3 regions of the Mesorhizobium sp. M0991 genome follow, and region 3 is predicted to be linked to each of the others. Evidence: predicted binding sites of a transcription regulator. Region 3 holds the regulator's gene; each other region holds the start of a gene.
The links. The regulator PhoB, encoded in region 3, activates phosphate uptake and scavenging genes when phosphate is short. The targets are predictions, from matches to a motif close to TGTCATNNANCTGTCAT.
Positions count from the first base shown of each region.

Region 1: a site for PhoB is predicted at 4,157-4,173, ahead of ugpB (sn-glycerol-3-phosphate ABC transporter substrate-binding protein UgpB). Genes of this name have one in related genera too.
Region 2: a site for PhoB is predicted at 3,105-3,121, ahead of NKH70_RS19180 (alkaline phosphatase D family protein). Genes of this name have one in related genera too.

Region 1 covers NZ_JAMYNE010000006.1:64,923-71,474, forward strand. Annotated here, with positions in the region: gene ugpC (sn-glycerol-3-phosphate ABC transporter ATP-binding protein UgpC) at 1-953, opposite strand, end outside; gene ugpE (sn-glycerol-3-phosphate ABC transporter permease UgpE) at 961-1,809, opposite strand; gene ugpA (sn-glycerol-3-phosphate ABC transporter permease UgpA) at 1,818-2,702, opposite strand; gene ugpB (sn-glycerol-3-phosphate ABC transporter substrate-binding protein UgpB) at 2,784-4,094, opposite strand; gene NKH70_RS11365 (EAL domain-containing protein) at 4,392-6,552, shown strand, end outside.
Region 2 covers NZ_JAMYNE010000012.1:171,153-177,704, forward strand. Annotated here, with positions in the region: gene typA (translational GTPase TypA) at 1-937, opposite strand, end outside; gene NKH70_RS19175 (hypothetical protein) at 1,136-1,417, shown strand; gene NKH70_RS19180 (alkaline phosphatase D family protein) at 1,459-3,018, opposite strand; gene NKH70_RS19185 (MFS transporter) at 3,313-4,596, opposite strand; gene NKH70_RS19190 (TetR/AcrR family transcriptional regulator) at 4,679-5,284, shown strand; gene NKH70_RS19195 (hypothetical protein) at 5,382-5,972, shown strand; gene ppa (inorganic diphosphatase) at 5,990-6,520, opposite strand.
Region 3 covers NZ_JAMYNE010000006.1:225,799-232,350, forward strand. Annotated here, with positions in the region: gene xylF (D-xylose ABC transporter substrate-binding protein) at 1-481, opposite strand, end outside; gene NKH70_RS12170 (ROK family protein) at 768-2,012, shown strand; gene phoB (phosphate regulon transcriptional regulator PhoB) at 2,022-2,711, opposite strand; gene phoU (phosphate signaling complex protein PhoU) at 2,728-3,435, opposite strand; gene pstB (phosphate ABC transporter ATP-binding protein PstB) at 3,468-4,271, opposite strand; gene pstA (phosphate ABC transporter permease PstA) at 4,268-5,119, opposite strand; gene pstC (phosphate ABC transporter permease subunit PstC) at 5,123-6,112, opposite strand; gene pstS (phosphate ABC transporter substrate-binding protein PstS) at 6,172-6,552, opposite strand, start outside.

The sequences.
Region 1 (6,552 bases), 160 kb from region 3:
CGGCTGCCGGCTGCCACGCAATGGAGAAAGCTTTCGGCACCGACCGGTTCGACCGCTTCCACTGTCGCCGGCAGCGCGAGCGCGCCGGCCGGCGCCTCTGCCGCGAAGGTGATATCGGCGTCCTCCGGACGAAAGCCGAGTGTCACCGCCTTGCCCAGTCGAGGCGCCAAGCCAATCACCGTACCGTCCGCCAATACCGAGCTTGGGGAGGCCCCTGTGAGCGCCAGCAGATTCATCGGCGGTGCGCCTATGAACGAAGCGACGAAGGTCGAGGCCGGTTTCTCGTACACATCAAGCGGCGCGCCGGTCTGCTCGACCAGTCCAGCGTTCATGACGACGAGAATGTCGGCCAGCGTCATCGCCTCAAGCTGGTCGTGCGTGACATAAACCGAGGTGACGCCAAGCGAGCGCTGCAGATTCTTGATCTCGATGCGCATCTGCCCGCGCAATTTCGCATCGAGGTTGGACAGTGGTTCGTCGAACAGGAAGACCTTCGGGTTGCGCACGATGGCGCGACCCATGGCGACACGCTGGCGTTGACCGCCGGAAAGCTCGCGCGGGCGCCGGTCAAGCAGCGCCGAAAGCTCCAGTACCTTGGCAGTCGAGCGTACCCTGCTGTCGATCTCGTCCTTCGGCGTGCCGCGGTTGCGCAGTCCATAGGCCATGTTGTCATAGACCTTCATGTGCGGGTAGAGCGCGTAGTTCTGGAATACCATGGCGATGTCGCGTTCGGTCGGGCCAATGGCGTTGACCACCTTGCCGTCGATGGCGACTGTACCGGCCGAAATCGTCTCGAGCCCGGCGATCATCCTCAGCAGCGTAGACTTGCCGCAGCCGGAGGGGCCGACCAGCACGCAAAGCTCCTTGTCGGGAATGGCGATGGAAACGCCCTTCACGGCCTCGACGCCGCTGGGATAGATTTTCCTAACATCCTTCAGATCGACGGTCGCCATCGGCTTCTCACTTTTCGGATTCGACCAGACCGCGCACGAACCAGCGTTGCATCAGCACGACAACCAGGATCGGCGGCACGATGGCCAGCATTGCCGTGACCATCACCAGGTGCCATTGGGTGTCGGCATCGGCGAAGGAAACCATCTTTCTCAGCGCGATGACGATGGTGTTCATGTCGTTGCTGTTGGTGACGAGCAGCGGCCAAAGATACTGCGTCCAGCCATAGATGAAGAGGATCACGAACAGCGCGGCGATGTTTGTCCGCGACAGCGGCACCAGAATATCGAAAAAGAAGCGCCATGGCCCGGCACCGTCGACACGCGCCGCCTCGACCAATTCGCCCGGTATGGTCATGAAGAACTGGCGAAACAGCAGCGTTGCGGTGGCCGAGGCGATCAGCGGAACGATCAGGCCGGCATAGGTGTCGATCATGCCGAGATCGACCATCACCTTGTAGGTCGGCAGGATGCGCACCTCGACTGGAAGCATCAAGGTGATGAAGATCAGCCAGAAGAAGGTCATGCGCAGCGGAAAGCGGAAGAACACGATCGCGTAGGCCGACAGGATCGAGATGAAGATCTTTCCGACCGCGACGCCGAGCGCCATGATCGTGGTGTTGAGGAGCAGCCTGCCGACGCTGACCCCGCCGATACGACCAATGCCGCCGAACAACGCCTCGCTGTAATTGTTCAATAGCTGGCCGCCGGGCAAGAGCGGCAGGGGCGGCCTGAGGATCGTTTGCAGCGTGTGTGTCGAGGCCACGAAGGTGTAGTAGATCGGAAAAGCCACGATCAATATGCCAAGGATGAGCACGGCATGGGCGATGAAGGTGCGGAGCGGGGACTGGCCGATCATCGCTGCCCTCAGCCGTAATGGACTTTGCGTTCCACATAGCGGAACTGGATCGCTGTGAGCGCGATGACGATGGCCATCAGGATGACCGACTGCGCCGCCGAGTCGCCCAGGATCAGATTGACGAAGCCGTCATTGTAGACCTTGTAGACCAGCGTCTCGGTCGTCTTGCCCGGCCCGCCGCCGGTGACGGCATGAACGATGCCGAACGTGTCGAACAGGGCATAGACGGTGTTGACGACCAGCAGGAAAAAGGTTGTCGGCGCAAGCAGCGGGAAGACGATGGTCCAGAAGCGCTTGGTTTCGCCGGCGCCGTCCATGGCCGCCGCTTCGATCAGCGTTTTCGGCACCGCCTGCAGGCCGGCGACGAAGAACAGGAAGTTGTAGCTGATCTGCTTCCAGGCAGCAGCCGACACCAGCAGGATCATGGCGTGGTTGCCGTTGAGCAGTGGGTCCCATGCGATGCCGAGGCTTCTCAGCAAATAGGCCAACGAGCCGATCGAGGGATTGAACAGGAAAAGCCAAAGCATGCCGGCAATCGCCGGCGCCACGGCGTAAGGCCATATCAACAGTGTGCGGTAGAGACCTTTGCCACGCACGGCCTTCTCGGCCATGACCGCGAGCAGCAGGGCCACAACCATGGCAACGATCGCGGTCGCAAGCGAGAACACCACCGTGACCTTGATCGAGTTGAGATAGGCCGGATCGGCTAGCACCTTCCGGAAATTGGCAAACCAGACGAACCTGCTCTTCAGCCCGAACGGGTCTTGCCTGAGCATCGACTGGTAAAGCGCCTGACCGGCCGGCCAGTAGAAGAAAACCAGGGTGATGGCGAGTTGTGGCGCCACCAGCAGGTAGGGCAGGATCTTGTTGGGAAAGACGATGCGTGGAGACAGGCTGATTTCCCTCGCTATCCAGGCATCGCCCACGCGCGCTCGCGTGGGCGATATTCCAACCGACTAACCGAGATGATCTCGTTAGTTGTCCAGGGCTTCCTTGATCGCGGCGTTGCCGCGCACCACCGCATTGTCGAGTGCTTGCTGGGCGGTTTGCTGGCCGGCCAGCATCTTCTCCAGCTCCTCGTTCTGGATATCGCGCACCTGCGGCAGATTCGGCAGGCGCACGCCCTTCGAGTTGTCGGTCGGCGACTTTCCGGTCATCTGCAGGATGGGTGTCTCGCGGCCGGGGTTCTTGTCATAGAAGCCTGATTTCTTGGTCGCCTCGTATGCGGCGAGCGTCACAGGCAGGTATCCCGACTTCTGGTGCAGATATTCCTGCACATCGGTCTTGGACAGATAGGCAAAGAAGGCGGCAACGCCCTTGTATTCCTCGTCCGACTTGTTGCCGAACACCCACAGGCTGGCACCGCCCGGCGTCGTGTTCTGCGGGGCACCCTTGGCGTCGCTGTCGTAGGGAAGCTGGCCGATGCCATAGTTCATGCCGGACTTGACGATATCGCCGAGGCCGCCCGACGATTCGGTGAAGATGCCGCATTCGCCGGCGAGGAATATCTGCTTGGCTTCGGAGGTGCGCCCGCCATATTTGAACGTGCCGTCCTTGGCCAGGTCAGCGAGCGCCTTGAAGTGGTTGACGAAAATCGGCGCATTGATCTTGAGTTCGACATCACCGCCAGCCAGGCCATTCTGCTGAGTGGCCCAAGGCACGTCGTTCCACGCCGCGAAATTCTCCAGATGGATCCAGGTCAGCCAGGTCGAGGTATAGCCGCAAGATGCGGCGCCGCTCGTCTTGATCTTCTTGGCAGCTTCCCACACCTCGTTCCAAGTCTTGGGCGGATTGTTCGCGTCGAGGCCTGCCTTCTGGAAGATGTCCTTGTTGTAGTAGAGGATCGGTGAGGAAGAGTTGTAGGGGAACGACAGCATGGTGCCGTCCGGCTTCGAATAATAGCCGACGATGCCGGGCAGATACTGGCTCTTGTCGAAGGTCATCCCGGCGCCGGTCATCACATCGGCCACCGGCTTGATCGCACCCTCGGCCGCCATCATCACGCCGGTGCCGACATCGAACACCTGGAGGATATCGGGCGCCTGGCCGGCGCGGAAAGCGGCGATGCCGGCATTCAGCGTCTCCGGATAGGTGCCCTTGAACACCGGAACGAGCTCATAGTCGCTCTGGCTGGCGTTGAAATCCTTGGAGATCTTGGCGACGACCTCGGCATTGGCGCCGGTCATGGCGTGCCACCAGCTGATCTGCGTGACGGCGAAGGCGGAGGTGGTGGAAAGCAGGGTCAAGGTGGCGGCGATACCGGCCGCGAAGCCGAAGAACTTCATGTTTCATCTCCCGTTTATCATTGGCGAAAGGGGCACTTCCGCAAAGCCAATATGTGGCGCTGATGACAATCGGACAACGGTTTTGTTGCGGATCAATGAACATCATTTCTTCCTAAAGTGCACTCGCTACCGAAAGCGGGGCACCAGAAACCACATCACCGCTTTTTCGGCGCAGCGGCGCCGTTTTTCCCCCGAAAAGGTCGGCCTCACCGCCCACGGGTTAACCATTCGTTAAAATCTCCAACTGCTAATCAGTCACACCTCCCCTGTTAGTTTTGGCAGACCGAGTGAACCAGGATGCTGACGGTCTATAATTGTATCGTAAATCAGCACGACCTGAGACTGGTTGCGCTCGCCGCACTCGTCTGTGGAATTTCTTGCTTCTCAGCGGTTAATCTCCTTAAACATGTCGGCCGATCGACCGAACGAAACCGGCTTGCCTGGCTGATGATCGCCGCGGCCTCGACCGGGTTCGGCATATGGGCGACGCATTTCATCGCCATGACCGCGTTTACGCCGGGAATACCGAACGCATACAATCCGGGATTATCCGCCTTTTCGCTTGCCGCCGCCGTCATCCTGACCGCGCTTGGGATGTGGGTCGCCACTTTGCGCCGCGGCGTCGACCATTTCCTCGTCGGCGGCGCCATTCTCGGTGGCGCCATCGCGACGATGCACTACATCGGCATGGCGGCTTTCGAGGTCGAAGGCCGGGTCGTATGGAACCTACTCCTTGTCGCGATATCGCTTCTGGCCGGCGTGACCCTTGCGGCACTGGCGCTCCTTGTCGTCTTGCGCCGCCCGTCAGCGCTCGCCACTCTCGGCGGCGCCGCGCTTTTGACGCTGGCGATTTGCAGCTTGCATTTCATCGCGATGGCCGCTGTGTCGATCATTCCGGATTCCTCGATTGAAATATCCGAACATTCCATCGAGCCCATTTCCCAGGCCTTTGCCGCGGCGGTCGCCAGCCTGGTAATCCTTGTGCTATCGGGTGCCGCGCTGTGGATCGACCTGCGCTTTCGCCGCCAGAAGCTCGAGGCCGATCGCATGCACGATCTCGCCAATGCCGCGGTGGAAGGTCTGATCGTTTGCGATGGCACCCGCATCGTCAGCGCCAATGACAGTATGGCGAAGCTGACCGGAACAGCGACAGCCACCCTCAACACGATGCAACTCGGTGAGCTTTTCGACGGACAGAGCGCAGCCGATATGTCCGGCTTCGGCGAACAGGCGCAGGAAGCGAAATTAAGGGGCAGCGACGGCGCGAGAATTCCTGTCGAGCTGATCACCAGGAAGATCACCTACTGCGGCAGGCCTCATACGGTGCTTGCCGTTCGCGACATCCGTGAGCGCAAGAAGGCGGAAGAAGAGATCCTCCGCCTCGCGTATTTCGATCCACTTACCGGGCTTGCCAACCGGCGGAGCTTCTCTTCCCGGCTGGAAGCAGAATTCGCCTCGATGGATCGTGGCGGCAAGGATGGATATCTGGCGCTCCTGCTGCTCGACCTCGACCGGTTCAAGCAGGTCAACGACCTCTACGGCCACGGTGCCGGCGACGCCATGCTGCAGAAGCTGGCGCACTGCATTGCCGGCATCCCGCGCCAAGGCCAGTTGCTCGCGCGTCTCGGCGGCGACGAATTTGCCATCATAGCTCCGAACCTCCCCGACCCCCTGGCCGCAGGTCGGATAGCCGAGGACTTGCTGGCGGTGATCCGGGAGGAAAACAGGGTTTCGGTCGGCTCCGGCCTCGTCTCGGCCAGCATCGGCATCGCCTTCTTTCCCCTGGATGCCGAAGACCAGGCCGGCCTGATCAGCCATGCCGACACGGCACTCCATCGCGCCAAAACCGAAGGCAGGGACACCTACCGGTTTTTCGAGATAGCCATGGGCACCGCGGCCCGCGACAAGCGCGTGATGGAGCATGAATTGCGCCAGGCGATCGCCCGCAAGGAGTTCCACCTCGTCTATCAGCCGCAGAAGGAGATCCGCGGCGGCAGGATGATCGGCTTCGAAGCCCTGGTCCGTTGGCAGCACCCTGAGAGGGGTGACATTTCTCCGGCCGTTTTCATCCCCGTGGCCGAGGACAGTGGCGCAATCGCGCAGATCGGCGACTGGGTGCTGACGACGGCTTGTAACGATGCTGTTCGCTGGACAAACCCGCTGATGGTCGCCGTCAACGTCTCCGCCGTGCAGCTTCACAATCCGAACTTCAGCCGCAAGGTGCACGACGCACTGTCGAGATCCGGCCTGGCACCCGGCAGGCTCGAACTGGAGATCACCGAAACGGCCCTGGTGAAGGACATGCCGCGCGCGCTGGCAACCTTGAGGCAGGTCAAGGCGCTTGGCGTGCATGTGGCGATGGACGATTTTGGCACTGGCTATTCTTCGCTGTCCAACCTCAGCGCCTTTCCCTTCGACAAGATCAAGATCGACGGGTCGTTCATCAAATCGGTCGACA
Region 2 (6,552 bases), on a different contig from region 3:
TGACGAGGAACGACATCGTCACTGTCGGCGGATCGATCGGCTGCGCGTGCAGCGGCTCGGTCACCGACAGGTCGCAGAACGTGTCGGCGACAGTGCCTTTCGACAAGCCGGCGATGGCGACGATGTCGCCCGCCTGCGCTTCGTCGATCGGCTGGCGCTCGAGCCCGCGGAAAGCGAGGATCTTCGAGATGCGGCCGGTTTCGACCTGGGTGCCGTCATGGTGCAGCACCTTGACCGCCTGGTTGGATTTCAGCGTGCCGGATTCGATACGGCCGGTGATGATGCGGCCGAGGAACGGATTGGCTTCCAGAATGGTGCCGATCATGCGGAACGGGCCGGGATGAACGGTCGGCGCCGGTACGTGCTTGATGACGAGGTCGAACAGCGGCGCCAGAGCCTGGTCCTTCGGACCTTCGGGGTTTTCCGAGACCCAGCCGTCGCGGCCTGAACCGTAAAGGATCGGGAAGTCGAGCTGCTCGTCGGTCGCGTCAAGCGCCGCAAACAGGTCGAACACCTCGTTGACCACTTCGACGTGGCGGGCATCCGGCCGGTCGATCTTGTTGATGACGACGATAGGCTTCAGTCCGACCTTGAGCGCCTTGCCGACGACGAATTTGGTCTGCGGCATCGGCCCCTCGGCGGCGTCGACCAGCACGATGGCCGAATCCACCATCGACAGGATGCGCTCGACCTCGCCGCCGAAGTCGGCGTGGCCGGGCGTGTCGACGATATTGATGCGGGTATCCTTCCAGTCGACCGAGGTCGCCTTGGCCAGAATGGTGATGCCGCGTTCCTTTTCGAGATCGTTCGAATCCATGGCGCGCTCGGCGACGCGCTGGTTGTCTCGGAACGAGCCGGACTGTTTCAGAAGCTGATCGACGAGGGTGGTTTTTCCATGGTCGACGTGCGCGATGATCGCGATGTTGCGGATTTTCATGTTTTGGTCTCGGGAGCGTTGCAGGCAGCAGGCCAAAAGGCGCTGCCTCTTTCGGTTGGGCGGCTCATACAGGGTTTTTCGCAATTGCGAAAGAGGAGGCGAGCCACCAAATAAAGTCACCAAATCTTAAATGTCTTGGTGTGAAGTGGAATTATTAACCAAGGCGGAACCTTTCATGGTCCGGGCAGTTCGAATTTCATGATCGACGCAGGCATCAGACTCCGGCCGATTTTGGCATGTACCGCACTCGCCGTCCTCCTCGCGGCAGGCGCGGCGCAGTCGGCCGCGTCGCTCAAAGAGACGCGGCCTGCCCTGCAATCCGACACGCCTTCGGCCGAGCAGCTTTTTGCCGATGCTCCCGATGGCGTCGACCCGGTTGTGACCGGGCCAGTCAGCGCCGCCTTCAAGCAAAGGCAGCAAAACGCTGGATGCGACAGCGCCGTCTGGCCCAACATTCCCGTCGTTTGCTATCCCGATTGATGCCACCCTTTGGGTGATCCCAGGGTAACCTCACAGTAGCCTCACGCCGACCGCACCGGATCGAGCGTGACCTTGTAGAGTTCATTGTCGTCGCGATCCATCAGCCGCACCGTCAACTGCTCGGTGATGCCATCGATGTCGACAAGGCCGAAGAACTGCAGGCCGGCCGACGGTGGCAGGTTCTGGCCCTGTTCGGCAGTCGGTGCCTTGATGAACTTCAGCTCCGGGCCGAAGGTCATGTCGAAACCATTCGGTCCGAACGTACCGGAATGGATCGGACCCGAAACGAATTCCCAGAACGGATTGAAGTCCTGGAACTGCGCCTTGTCCGGATTGTAGTAATGCGCGGCTGTGTAATGCACGTCTGCGGTGAGCCAGACAGTGTTACTGATACCCACATTCTTTATATAGCGAAGAAGGTCGGCAATTTCCAGCTCACGCCCCTTGGCCGGGCCATTGTCGCCATTGCTGACTGCCTCGGCCCCGACCTTCTTGGTACCGTCATTCCAGACCACGAGGCCGAGCGGCATGTCCGCGGCGATGATTTTCCAGGTTGCGTTGGAATTCGCCAATTCACGCTTCAACCACTTGATCTGCTGCTCGCCGAGGATGCGCGATTCAGGCGTCATCGTCTCCTGCATGTCCGAACCGTTGGGGCCGCGGTAGGAACGCATGTCGAGGAAGAACACGTCGAGCAGCGGACCATAGGCGATCTTGCGGTAGACGCGGCCGGGCTCCGACGGTTCGTAGCGGATCGTCGTCATCTCGTGGAAGGCGCGCGCCGCACGTGCCGCAAGCACATGGATTGACTTTTCGGTGTAGCGGTCGTCGGCCGACAGGTCCTTCGAGTCCGACCAGTTGTTCAGCACCTCATGATCGTCCCACTGATAGAAAGTCGGGCAGATGGCGCTGAGCGCAAGAACGTTCTTGTCCATCATGTTGTATTTCCACTGCGCCCGGTATTCGTCCAGCGTCTCGGCAACCTTGCGCTTTTCGTCGATCAGCACTGTGTTTTTCCACTTGCCGCCATTGGGCAGGTCGACCTCGTCCTTCATCGCGCCATCGGCATAGATCGTATCGCCCGAATGCAGGAAGAAGTCGGGCGTGTGCTTCGCAATCGTGGCATAGGTCTTCATGCCGGTGTCATCGATGCCCCAGCCTTGGCCGGCGGTGTCGCCCGACCAGGCGAAACGTATGTCGCGCTTCGAGGCAGGTGCCGTGCGGAAGCGGCCGACGATCGGCTCGGAAACGGCGTTGATGTCGGAAAGATCGGCCGCGACCATGCGGTAGAAGATGTCCTGGTCGGAGGCGAGATCGGTAAGCAGCCGCTTCACCGTATAATCGCTGGCCGGCGAGGTGTCGAGCGGCGCCAGGCGGACGGCATTGGCGAAGCTTTCCGTCGACGACACTTCGAACATGACGCGCGACGGCCGGTCCGTGCGCGTCCAGACCATGCCGCTGGTCGCGTCGACGTCGCCGGACTGAATGCCATGGGTGAAGGCCGGGCGCTGATTGGCGCGCGAGTAATAGGGAAGGGCGAGACCCGAGGCGCCGACCAGGCCAACGGCGCTGGCCGACGTGACGAAAGCGCGCCGTGTCATCGAAATCTTGTCATGGCTGTCTCCTGGATGGCGTTGAACGTCGCCGCCAAGCTCCAGCTTCAATGTTTCAGGCACATTTCGAAACGATGAAGGTTTTCTGACGATCAACAGGCTGGCGAATCTCCCTCCTTGAGGGGGAGATGTCGCCGAAGGCGACAGAGGGGGTTGTCTCGCATGGAGCGCCGACCTCCTGCGCCTGCGATAAGGGGCCGAGCCCGGTCGGACCGACCCCCTCTGGCCGCTTCGCGGCCATCTCCCCCTCAAGGGGGGAGATTAGCGCTCAGCCGTCGCAGCTCAAGCCGCCTGCGGTTCCGGATCAAACGCCGGGCGGGCGGTGTTGATCAGCAGCGAGATGCAGGCGGCGGCTATTGCCGTCATGCCGGCGATCAGGAAGGCAAGCTCGTAATTGCCTTGCAGCTCGCGCATGGTGCCGCCGAAAAAGGCCGCTGTCGCCGCACCGACCTGATGGCCGGCGACGATCCAGCCGAAGACGATCGGCCCGCTGCGGTCGCCGAACGCCTCGTTGGAAAGCCTGAGCGTCGGCGGCACGGTGGCGATCCAGTCCAGTCCGTAAAACACGGCGAAGATGATCAGGCTGGTCGCCGAGAAGCCGGAATAAGGCAGATAGATCAGCGACAGGCCGCGAATACCGTAATAGACGCCGAGCAGCTTGCGGGGGTCGAAACGGTCGGTGAGCCAGCCCGACAGTGTCGTGCCGATAAGATCGAAGATGCCCATCATCGAGAGCAGGCCTGCGGCCTGCACTTCGCCGATGCCCATGTCGCCGCAAAAGGCGATCAGATGCGTGCCGACCAACCCGTTGGTGGTGAAGCCGCAAACAAAGAAGGTGGCGAACAGGTACCAGAACACGCGCGTACCGGCAGCTCGGCGCAACGTGCTCAGTGTATGCGCGAGGAAATTGCCTTGCGCGGCCGGCGGCGCCGGCGGCACGTCGTCGGCCTCGGCACCGTAACGCATCATGCCGATCGAGGCCGGGCGCTCCGGCACCAGCATGTAAACCAGCGGCACCAAGGCGGCGGTGGCCACGGCAATGGCAATGGCGACCGGCTTCCAGCCGCCCGACTGGGCGAGCGAGGCGAGCAGCGGCAGGAAGACCAGCAGACCGGTGGCGCTGGACGCCGACATCAGCCCCATCACCAGGCCGCGATTGGTCTTGAACCAGCGGTTGACGATGGTTGCGCCGAGCACGGTGGCGACAGCGCCCGAACTGATGCCGGAAAACACGCCCCAGGTGAGGAGCAGATGCCATGGCTTGGTCATCAGCAGGCTGAGCGCGGTCGATCCGGACATCAAAAGCAGCGCGGCAAGCAATGTGCGGCGCAGCCCGATCCGCTCCATCAGCGCTGCGGCAAAGGGCCCGGTCAGGCCATAGAGGAAGATGCCGGTGGCCGCCGCCAGCGAGACGACGTCGCGCCGCCAGCCGAAACTGTTCTCCAGCGGCAGCATCATGACTGCCGGCGCCGAACGCAGGCCCGCCGCGATGAGCAGGCAGAGGAAGATGACGGCGACCACGACGAAAGCGTAGCGCTGGCCAAACGGACGGGATTGAGCTATCATGTTACTGACCGGTACGTTGCAGGAGCGCGAAACATACGTACCGACCGGTAACATTGTCAACCAGGCAATCGGCAGACCAGGCATGAAAAACATTGAACCAACGATCAAAGCCAATGACGCACCGCCGCCTCGCGCCGCCGAACGGATCCTCCAGGTGGCGCGCGATCTGTTCTATAGGCAAGGCATCAGGGCAATAGGCGTCGATGAGATCGTGCGGCGTGCCGGCGTCACCAAACCCAGCCTCTACCGCAGCTTTCCGTCCAAGGATGAGCTGGCCGCATCCTACCTCCGGCACTATGACCTCGAATTCTGGGAACGCTTCGACGTGGCGGTGAATGCCCATCCCGGCGATCCGCGCGCCCAGATCGTCGCCTTCCTGACGCGTGTCGGCAAGCGCACGCAAAGGCCCGACTATCGCGGCTGCGGCATGACCAATGCGGCCGTCGAGTATCCCGAACATGGCCACCCGGCCCGCGTGGTGAGCGAGGCCAACAAGCAGGAATTGCGCCGACGCCTGCGCGCCATGGCGGCGGCAATGGGTGCCCGCGACGCCGACACGCTGGGCGACGGGCTGCTGCTTCTGATCGAGGGTGCCTATATCAGCGGGCAGCTGTTCGGTGCCGGCGGACCGGCGAAGTCCGTGGCCCGCAACGCCGACCTTCTGATCGAAGCAAGCTTGAAGAAATAGCGTTCCGTTTACCAGATCACTGTGAGCAGCCTGAGTTCGTCTAGGCTGCCGCTAAATTTGACGGTACGCTGCGGCAGCCCAAACGGAGTTGTCCGCCATGCGCGCTCTTTTGATCCCATTTGCCTTCGCTGGCTTCTGCAATGCCGCCCGGGCTGGCGACATATCCAGCGTCTATAGCGATCTCGTCTGGGAGAAGGACTGCGTGACCTATGCCCAGGCGGAGGAAGGCGACGGCGACTGGGCCGACCTCGCCTGTTCGGGCTATGGCGGCTACCCGGTGATGGTTTCCTACGACGATGCGCGGGAATCGCTGTTCTACGGCTTTCCACCTGGCGATATGACCACGGTCTGGGAAAGCTTTTCCGGTCTCAATTCGGCTGGACCCAAAGTCGAGTGGCGGATCGAAACCAACGGCAAAACTGTCGTCCCTTTCGCGGTCATCCATCGTCGCTCGATCAGCGATAGCGAGGGCGAGAACAAGTCGACGGAAGTCCTGATCGTCGCCAAGGTTGCCCAGCCTGACGCCCACGAAGGCTGCACGATCGCCCTTGTGCTCGCCACCGGCAATCCCGCCGCCAACGATCAGGCGCGCAAGCTTGCCGACGAGAAGGCCCGCACCTTCGCCTGTGGCAAGGACAAGCGTGTGGTGATCGGCAACACGCCCGATTTCGGCCGCGTCGATAACTGATTATTTGCGCCCGTTAATTACTTGCGCTTGGCCCGCTCGATTGCCTCGACGATCATCTTCTTGGCATAGGCGGCGTCGTACCAGCCCTCGATCTTGACCCATTTGCCGGGTTCGAGATCCTTGTAGTGCTCGAAGAAGTGCTGCACTTGCTGGCGGGTAATGTCGGGCAATTGCGTGTATTCGTGAACGTCCTCATAGCGCAAGGTCAGCTTGGGCGAAGGCACCGCGATGACCTTCTCGTCCTGGCCGGCATTGTCCTCCATCACCAGCACGCCGATCGGCCGCACATTGATGACACAGCCCGGCACCAGCGCGCGTGTGTTGCAGACCAGCACGTCGATCGGGTCGCCGTCGCCCGACAGCGTGTGCGGCACGAAACCGTAATTACCGGGATAACGCATCGACGTGTGCAGGAAGCGGTCGACGAACAGCGTGCCGGCCTCCTTGTCCATCTCGTACTTGATCGGCTCGCCGCCGATCGGCACCTCGATGATGACGTTGACGTCCTCGGGCGGGTTCTTTCCGCTGGCAATCGCTTCGATACGCATCGCTTTATCCCTCTCTCGATTGGAGATCGATA
Region 3 (6,552 bases):
CATTCGGATCGGCGCCCGAGCCCTTGATGAAGACGTAGTTGCCTTCCGGTTTCACCTTGAACACTTCGCGGGCCTGCATGCGGCCGACTTCCTTGTTGTCGAAGGTCAGGTAGAAGACGTCCTTGTTCTCGATCAGCCGGTCGTAGCCGACAACCGGAATACCTTCGTCCAGCGCCTTTTGCACGGCCGGCCCGATGGCCGAGGCGTCCTGCGCCAGGATGATCAGTGCGTTGGCGCCCTGCGAGATCAGGCTCTCGACGTCGGTGAGCTGCTTGCCGGGGTTGGACTGTGCGTCGGCGGAAATATACTTGTCGCCGGCGGCCTCGATGGCCGCCTTCATTGCGGCCTCGTCGGTCTTCCAGCGCTCTTCCTGGAAGTTCGACCAGGAAACGCCGATGACCTTGTCTTTAGCCTGCGCCACCGACGCCAGCGCCAGCGTCATGGCGACACCCGCCAGAATGGCGGTCGTGAATTTCTTCATCATATCCTCCCTGCGCCGCGTACGGCGTGACCATTGGCCCAAAGACCAGCTTAGAGGCCCCTAATTTTTTCGAGCCTCGAAAAAATACTGGCCCGATCTCCGGCTGCTGTCAACATCGATTCTGATGGATTTTGATGAGTCTGAGAGTTTTTTCGAGCGTCGGAATAAACGATGACAGCGCCACCTGCATCTGACACTATTTGCCTGCATCCGACACTATTTGTCGGACATTACCGACGGCTTCCGGTTCATGAGCGGCCGCGGCAACCGGGAGGAAAGCAAAACGATGTCGGTCGGAATCCGCCATGACGATTTGCGCCGGCGCAACCGGGCGATGGTGATCTCGGCAGTCCGCCGGGTTGGCCAGCCATCGCGTACGGAGATCGCCGCAGCCACCGGCCTCAGCCATTCGACCATATCGGCGATCTCCTCCGACCTGATACGGGAAGGCATCCTCGCCGAGAGCAAGGCAAGCGAGCCCGTTTCGTTGAAACGCGGTCGTCCGCAGGTCGGCCTCGCCCTCAACCCGGAAGCGGCGGCGGTGCTGACCGTGGTGTTGTCGCTCAATTTCCTGTCGGCCGCCATCATCGACTATGCGGGACACGTCGTAGCCGAGGAACAGCGCCGGCTGGACACGCTGACCATGCCGCGCGACGAGCTGATCCGCGAATGCATGGCCGTCGTCCGGCGCCGGCTGGAGGATCCAGACCTTGACGTCCGCAGTGTCGCCCGCATCGCCCTGGCGATTCAGGGCATTACCGACTCCCCTGCACGCGCCATGCTGTGGTCGCCGATCACGCCGCAGACGGACATCGCCTTTGCCGATATGCTGGAAGATCAATTCGGCATCCCGGCCACGGTGGAGAACGACTGCAATATGATGGCGGTGGCTTTGCGCTGGCGCGATCCGGATCGCTATCGCGACGACTTCATCGCCATCCTGCTTTCGCACGGCATCGGCATGGGGCTGGTGTTGAAGGGCGAGCTGTTCACCGGCACGCATTCCTCCGGCGGCGAGTTTGGCCACATGATCCATCGTCCGGGCGGCGCGCTCTGCCGATGCGGGCGGCGCGGCTGCATCGAGGCCTATGCCGGCAACTACGCCATCTGGCGCAACGCCAGGCAGATGAGCGAAGACAGCGAACCCATCGCCGACGTCAGCGACGCCGACATGCGCGCGCTGGCGGCCCGGGCGCGCGAGAAGGATGGGCCGGAACGCGAGGCCTACCGCAAGGCCGGCGAGGCGCTGGGTTTCGGTCTCGGCTCGCTGTTCGCGCTGATCGATCCGGCACCGGTCGCGATGGTCGGCGCCAGTGCCGCCGCCTTCGATCTGATCGAGCCGGCCTTGCGCCAGGCCATCGCCCAGACCGCCGGCGGCCAGCATTCGGGTTCGATCTCCTTCGATACCGAGCCGAACGAATTGCCGCTGATCCGCGAAGGCTGTGCGATGCGGGCGTTAAGCTTCGTCGACCAGGAGATTTTCGCGCCGGGCGCGCAAATGAGGCCCCGCGTCAGAAAGAACGTGGCCTGACCCGGCGGATCAATCTTCCCTGATCGCGTAGCCGGCACCGCGGATGGTGCGGATGACATCAGGCATGCGGCCGTTGTTGACGGCTTTGCGCAGCCGGCCGACATGCACGTCGACGGTGCGTTCGTCGATATAGATCGTCTCGCCCCAGACATTATCGAGCAACTGGCTGCGCGAGAAGACGCGGCCCGGATGCCGCATCATGAACTCGAGCAACCGGAATTCGGTCGGCCCGAGCCTGATTTCGCTCTTCTTGCGATAGACCCTGTGCGATTCGCGATCGAGCACGATGTCGCCGACCTTCAGCACGCTTGACAACACTTCCGGCTTGGCGCGCCGCAGCAGCGCCTTGACCCTGGCCATGAATTCCGGTGTCGAAAATGGTTTGACCAGATAGTCGTCGGCGCCGGTCGAAAGACCGCGCACCCGGTCGCTCTCCTCGCCGCGCGCGGTCAGCATGATGATCGGCAGCCGCTCGGTTTCGGGGCGCACCCGCAACCGGCGGCAGAGCTCGATGCCGGAAACCGCTGGTATCATCCAGTCGAGCACCAGAAGATCGGGCACATTCTCCTGCAAACGGATCTCGGCTTCGTCGCCGCGTGTCACCACCTCGACCTGGTAGCCTTCGGATTCGAGATTGTAGCGGAGCAGCACACCCAACGGCTCCTCGTCCTCCACCACCATTATGCGTGGTGCGATCATCGGCTGGGCACCCCCATTATGTCACCGGCGCGGACATTGTCGTTTCGTCCTGCTTCGGACGATTGACCGGCAATTGCTCGCCGGTCAGCACATAATACGCATTTTCGGCGATGTTGGTGACATGGTCGCCGATCCGCTCCAGATTCTTGGCGCAGAACAGCAGATGCGTGCAAGCGGTGATGTTGCGCGGATCTTCCATCATGTAGGTCAACAGCTCGCGGAACACGGACGTGTATTTGACGTCGATGCGCTCGTCTGCGGCACGCAGCTTGGCCAACGCGGCCGCATCGCCTGCGGCATATTCCTCAATGACGCCCTGCACCTGGATGAGCACCAGCTGCGCCATCGCGTCGATGGAATGCGACAGGTCGCGCGGCGTGACGCTGAGGCCGACCGCACTCACACGCTTGGCGATGTTCTTGGCAAGGTCGCCGATGCGTTCGAGGTCGCCGGCCATACGGATCGCTCCGACGACATGGCGAAGATCGTGGGCCATCGGCTGGCGTTTGGCGATCAGGGTGATGGCGCGATCGTCCAGTTCGCGTTGACGCGCATCCATGATGGCGTCGTCGGAAACGACGCGTTGCGCCAGCACGTTGTCGGAATTCAACAGGGCCTTGGTCGCCCCGCCGACCATCGAACCGGCGAGGTCGGCCATGTCGCGGATCAGCTTGCTGATCTGCTCGAGATCCTCGTCGAAAGAAGCGACTGTGTGTTCGCCCATGGTCCTGTCCTCATATGCATGATCGGAACGGCTCAGCCGAAGCGGCCGGTGATGTAGTCCTGCGTGCGCTTCTCGCGGGGCGACGTGAAGATCTTCTCGGTCCGGTCGAACTCGACCAGCTCACCCAGATACATGAAGGCGGTCTGGCGCGACACGCGCGCCGCCTGCTGCATGTTGTGAGTGACGATGACGATCGTGTAGTCGGCTTGCAATTCGTCGATCAGTTCCTCGATCTTGGCCGTCGACAACGGGTCGAGCGCCGAAGCCGGTTCGTCGAGCAGAATGACTTCCGGCTTCACGGCCACGGTGCGGGCGATACAGAGCCGCTGCTGCTGGCCGCCGGACAGGCTCAAGCCACTGGCGTTGAGCTTGTCCTTGACCTCGCTCCACAGCGCGGCGCGCTTCAACGCCTGTTCGACGCGGCCGTCCATCTCGGACTTGCCGAGATTCTCGTAGAGCCTGACGCCGAAGGCGATGTTCTCGTAGATCGACATCGGGAACGGCGTCGGCTTCTGGAACACCATGCCGATCTTGGTGCGCAGCAGATTGAGATCCTGCGACCGGTCGAGAATATTCTTGCCGTCGAGCAGCACCTGGCCCTCGGCTGTCTGTTTCGGGTAGAGCTCATAGATGCGGTTGAACACACGCAGCAGCGTCGATTTCCCGCAGCCCGAAGGCCCAATGAAGGCCGTGACACTGCGCTCGGGCAGCGACAGGCTAATGTCCTTCAGCGCCTTGCTCTGGCCGTAGTAGAAGTTGAGGTTCTTGACCTCGATCTTCGTCTTCTCGGCGACCGTTTCGGTCATCGTCATGTCCGGGGACAACATCTGTGTCATCTGTCCTCTCTGCGTCCGGTAAGGCTGCGGGCGAGGATGCTCAAGCCCAGAACCGTCAGGGTGATTATGAGTGCGCCGGTCCACGCCAGCTGCTGCCATTCCTCGTAAGGGCTGAGAGCGAACTGGAAGATGGTCACCGGCAGGCTGGCCATCGGCGCGTTGATATTGCTGCTCCAGAACTGGTTGTTGAGCGCGGTGAAGAGCAGCGGCGCCGTCTCGCCGGAAATGCGTGCTATCGCCAGCAATATACCGGTGACGATGCCGGACAATGCGGCGCGATAGGCGACCGAACGGATCACCACCCAGCGCGGCGCGCCGATCGCGGCACCGGCTTCACGCAACGCGTTCGGTACCAGGTTGAGCATGTCTTCAGTGGTGCGCACGACCACCGGAATGACCAGGATGGCAAGCGCCACGGCGCCGGCAATGGCCGAGAAATGTCCCATTGGCCGCACCATCAGCTCATAGACGAACAAGCCGATGATGATCGACGGCGCCGACAACAGGATGTCGTTGATGAAGCGGACGACGGTGGTGATGCGCGAAAAGCGTCCATACTCGGCCATGTAGGTTCCCGCCAGCACGCCGATCGGCGTGCCGACGACAACGGCGATGATCGTCATCAGCAGGCTGCCCGCGATGGCATTGAGCAGGCCGCCGGCCTCGCCGGGTGGTGGCGTCATCTCGGTGAAGACCGCGAGCGAAAGCCCGGCCGTACCCTTATAGACCAGCGCGCCGAGGATGAGCGCCAGCCAGGCAAGCCCGATGCCGGCGGCGACGACGCAAAGCGCCATCATCACCGAATTCCTGGCTTTGCGGCGGCTGTGGAGCGATGAGGATGTCGACATCGGTCAGGCTCCCGTACGGGCGTCGATCCGCATCAGCATATAGCGGGCGGCGGCAAGGATCAGGAAGGTGATGACGAACAGGATCAGGCCGAGCGAAACCAGCGAGGAGGTGTAGAGGTCGCCGTCGGCCTCCGTGAATTCATTGGCGATGGTCGCCGAGATCGTCGTGCCCGGCGCGAACAGAGAGGCACTGATGCGGTGCGCGTTGCCGATGACGAAGGTCACCGCCATGGTCTCGCCGAGCGCCCGGCCGAGGCCAAGCATGACGCCGCCCATGATGCCGATGCGGGTATAGGGAATGACCACGCGCCGGGTCACTTCCCAAGTCGTGCAACCGATGCCGTAGGCCGATTCCTTGAGCACCGCCGGCACTGTATCGAAGACGTCCTTGGTGATCGAGGTGATGAAGGGCAACACCATGATGGCGAGGATCAGCGCCGAGGTCAGAAGGCCGATGCCGTAAGGAGGGCCGGCAAAAAGGCTGGATAGTCCCGGCACGCCGTGGAAGATGTTGATGATGAAGGGCTGTATCGTCGTCTGCAGGAACGGCGCGAACACGAACAGGCCCCAGATACCATAGATGATCGACGGAATGCCGGCCAATAGCTCGACCGCTATGCCGATCGGGCGCCTGAGCGGGCGCGGGCAGAGCTCGGTGAGAAACACGGCAATGCCGATGCCGATCGGAACCGCGATCAGGATGGCGATGGCCGCCGTTACCAGGGTGCCGTAGATCGGCGCCAGTGCGCCAAATTTTTCCGTGACCGGATTCCAGCTCTCAGTCGTCAGGAAAGAAAAACCGAAGGACGACAGCGCCTGCCATGAGCCGGCAAACAGCGAGATCGCGACACCGCCGAGGATGACCAGCACCAGAATTGCGGAAGCGCGGGTGAGTCCGCGGAATATGGCATCTGTGAGCGCGAAGCGCCGGACCGTAGCTTCCCTCGCCCGGGCTGCTGCAGATGATGGCATGGCATCGGAAGCGATGGTCATTGGGTCCTCGCGATTGAAGGCAACAGGGAGGGCGCCGTCGACGCCCTCCCTGAAGGACATTACATAGCCGAGTAGAGCGGCTTGCCGTCGCTGCCGACGACTTCCTTGGCCCACATGGCCTTGACGCTCTCGACCACCTTGTCGGGCATCGGAACGTAGTCCAGCTCGCCGGCCATCTCGTCGCCCTTGTCATATGCCCAGGCGAAGAATTTAAGGGCTTCGGCGGTGGTCGCGGCGTCGTCCGGCTTCTTGTACAGGAGTATCCACGTCGCCGCCGTCATCGGCCAGGACTCGGCGCCCGGCTCGTTGGCGAGGATGACGCCATAGCCCGGCTGCGAGCTCCAGTCGGCATTGGCCGCTGCCGCCGAGAACGCCGCCGCGGCAGGCTCGACCTTCTTGCCGTCCTTGTTGATCATGTCGGTGTGGGTGAGCTTGTTCTG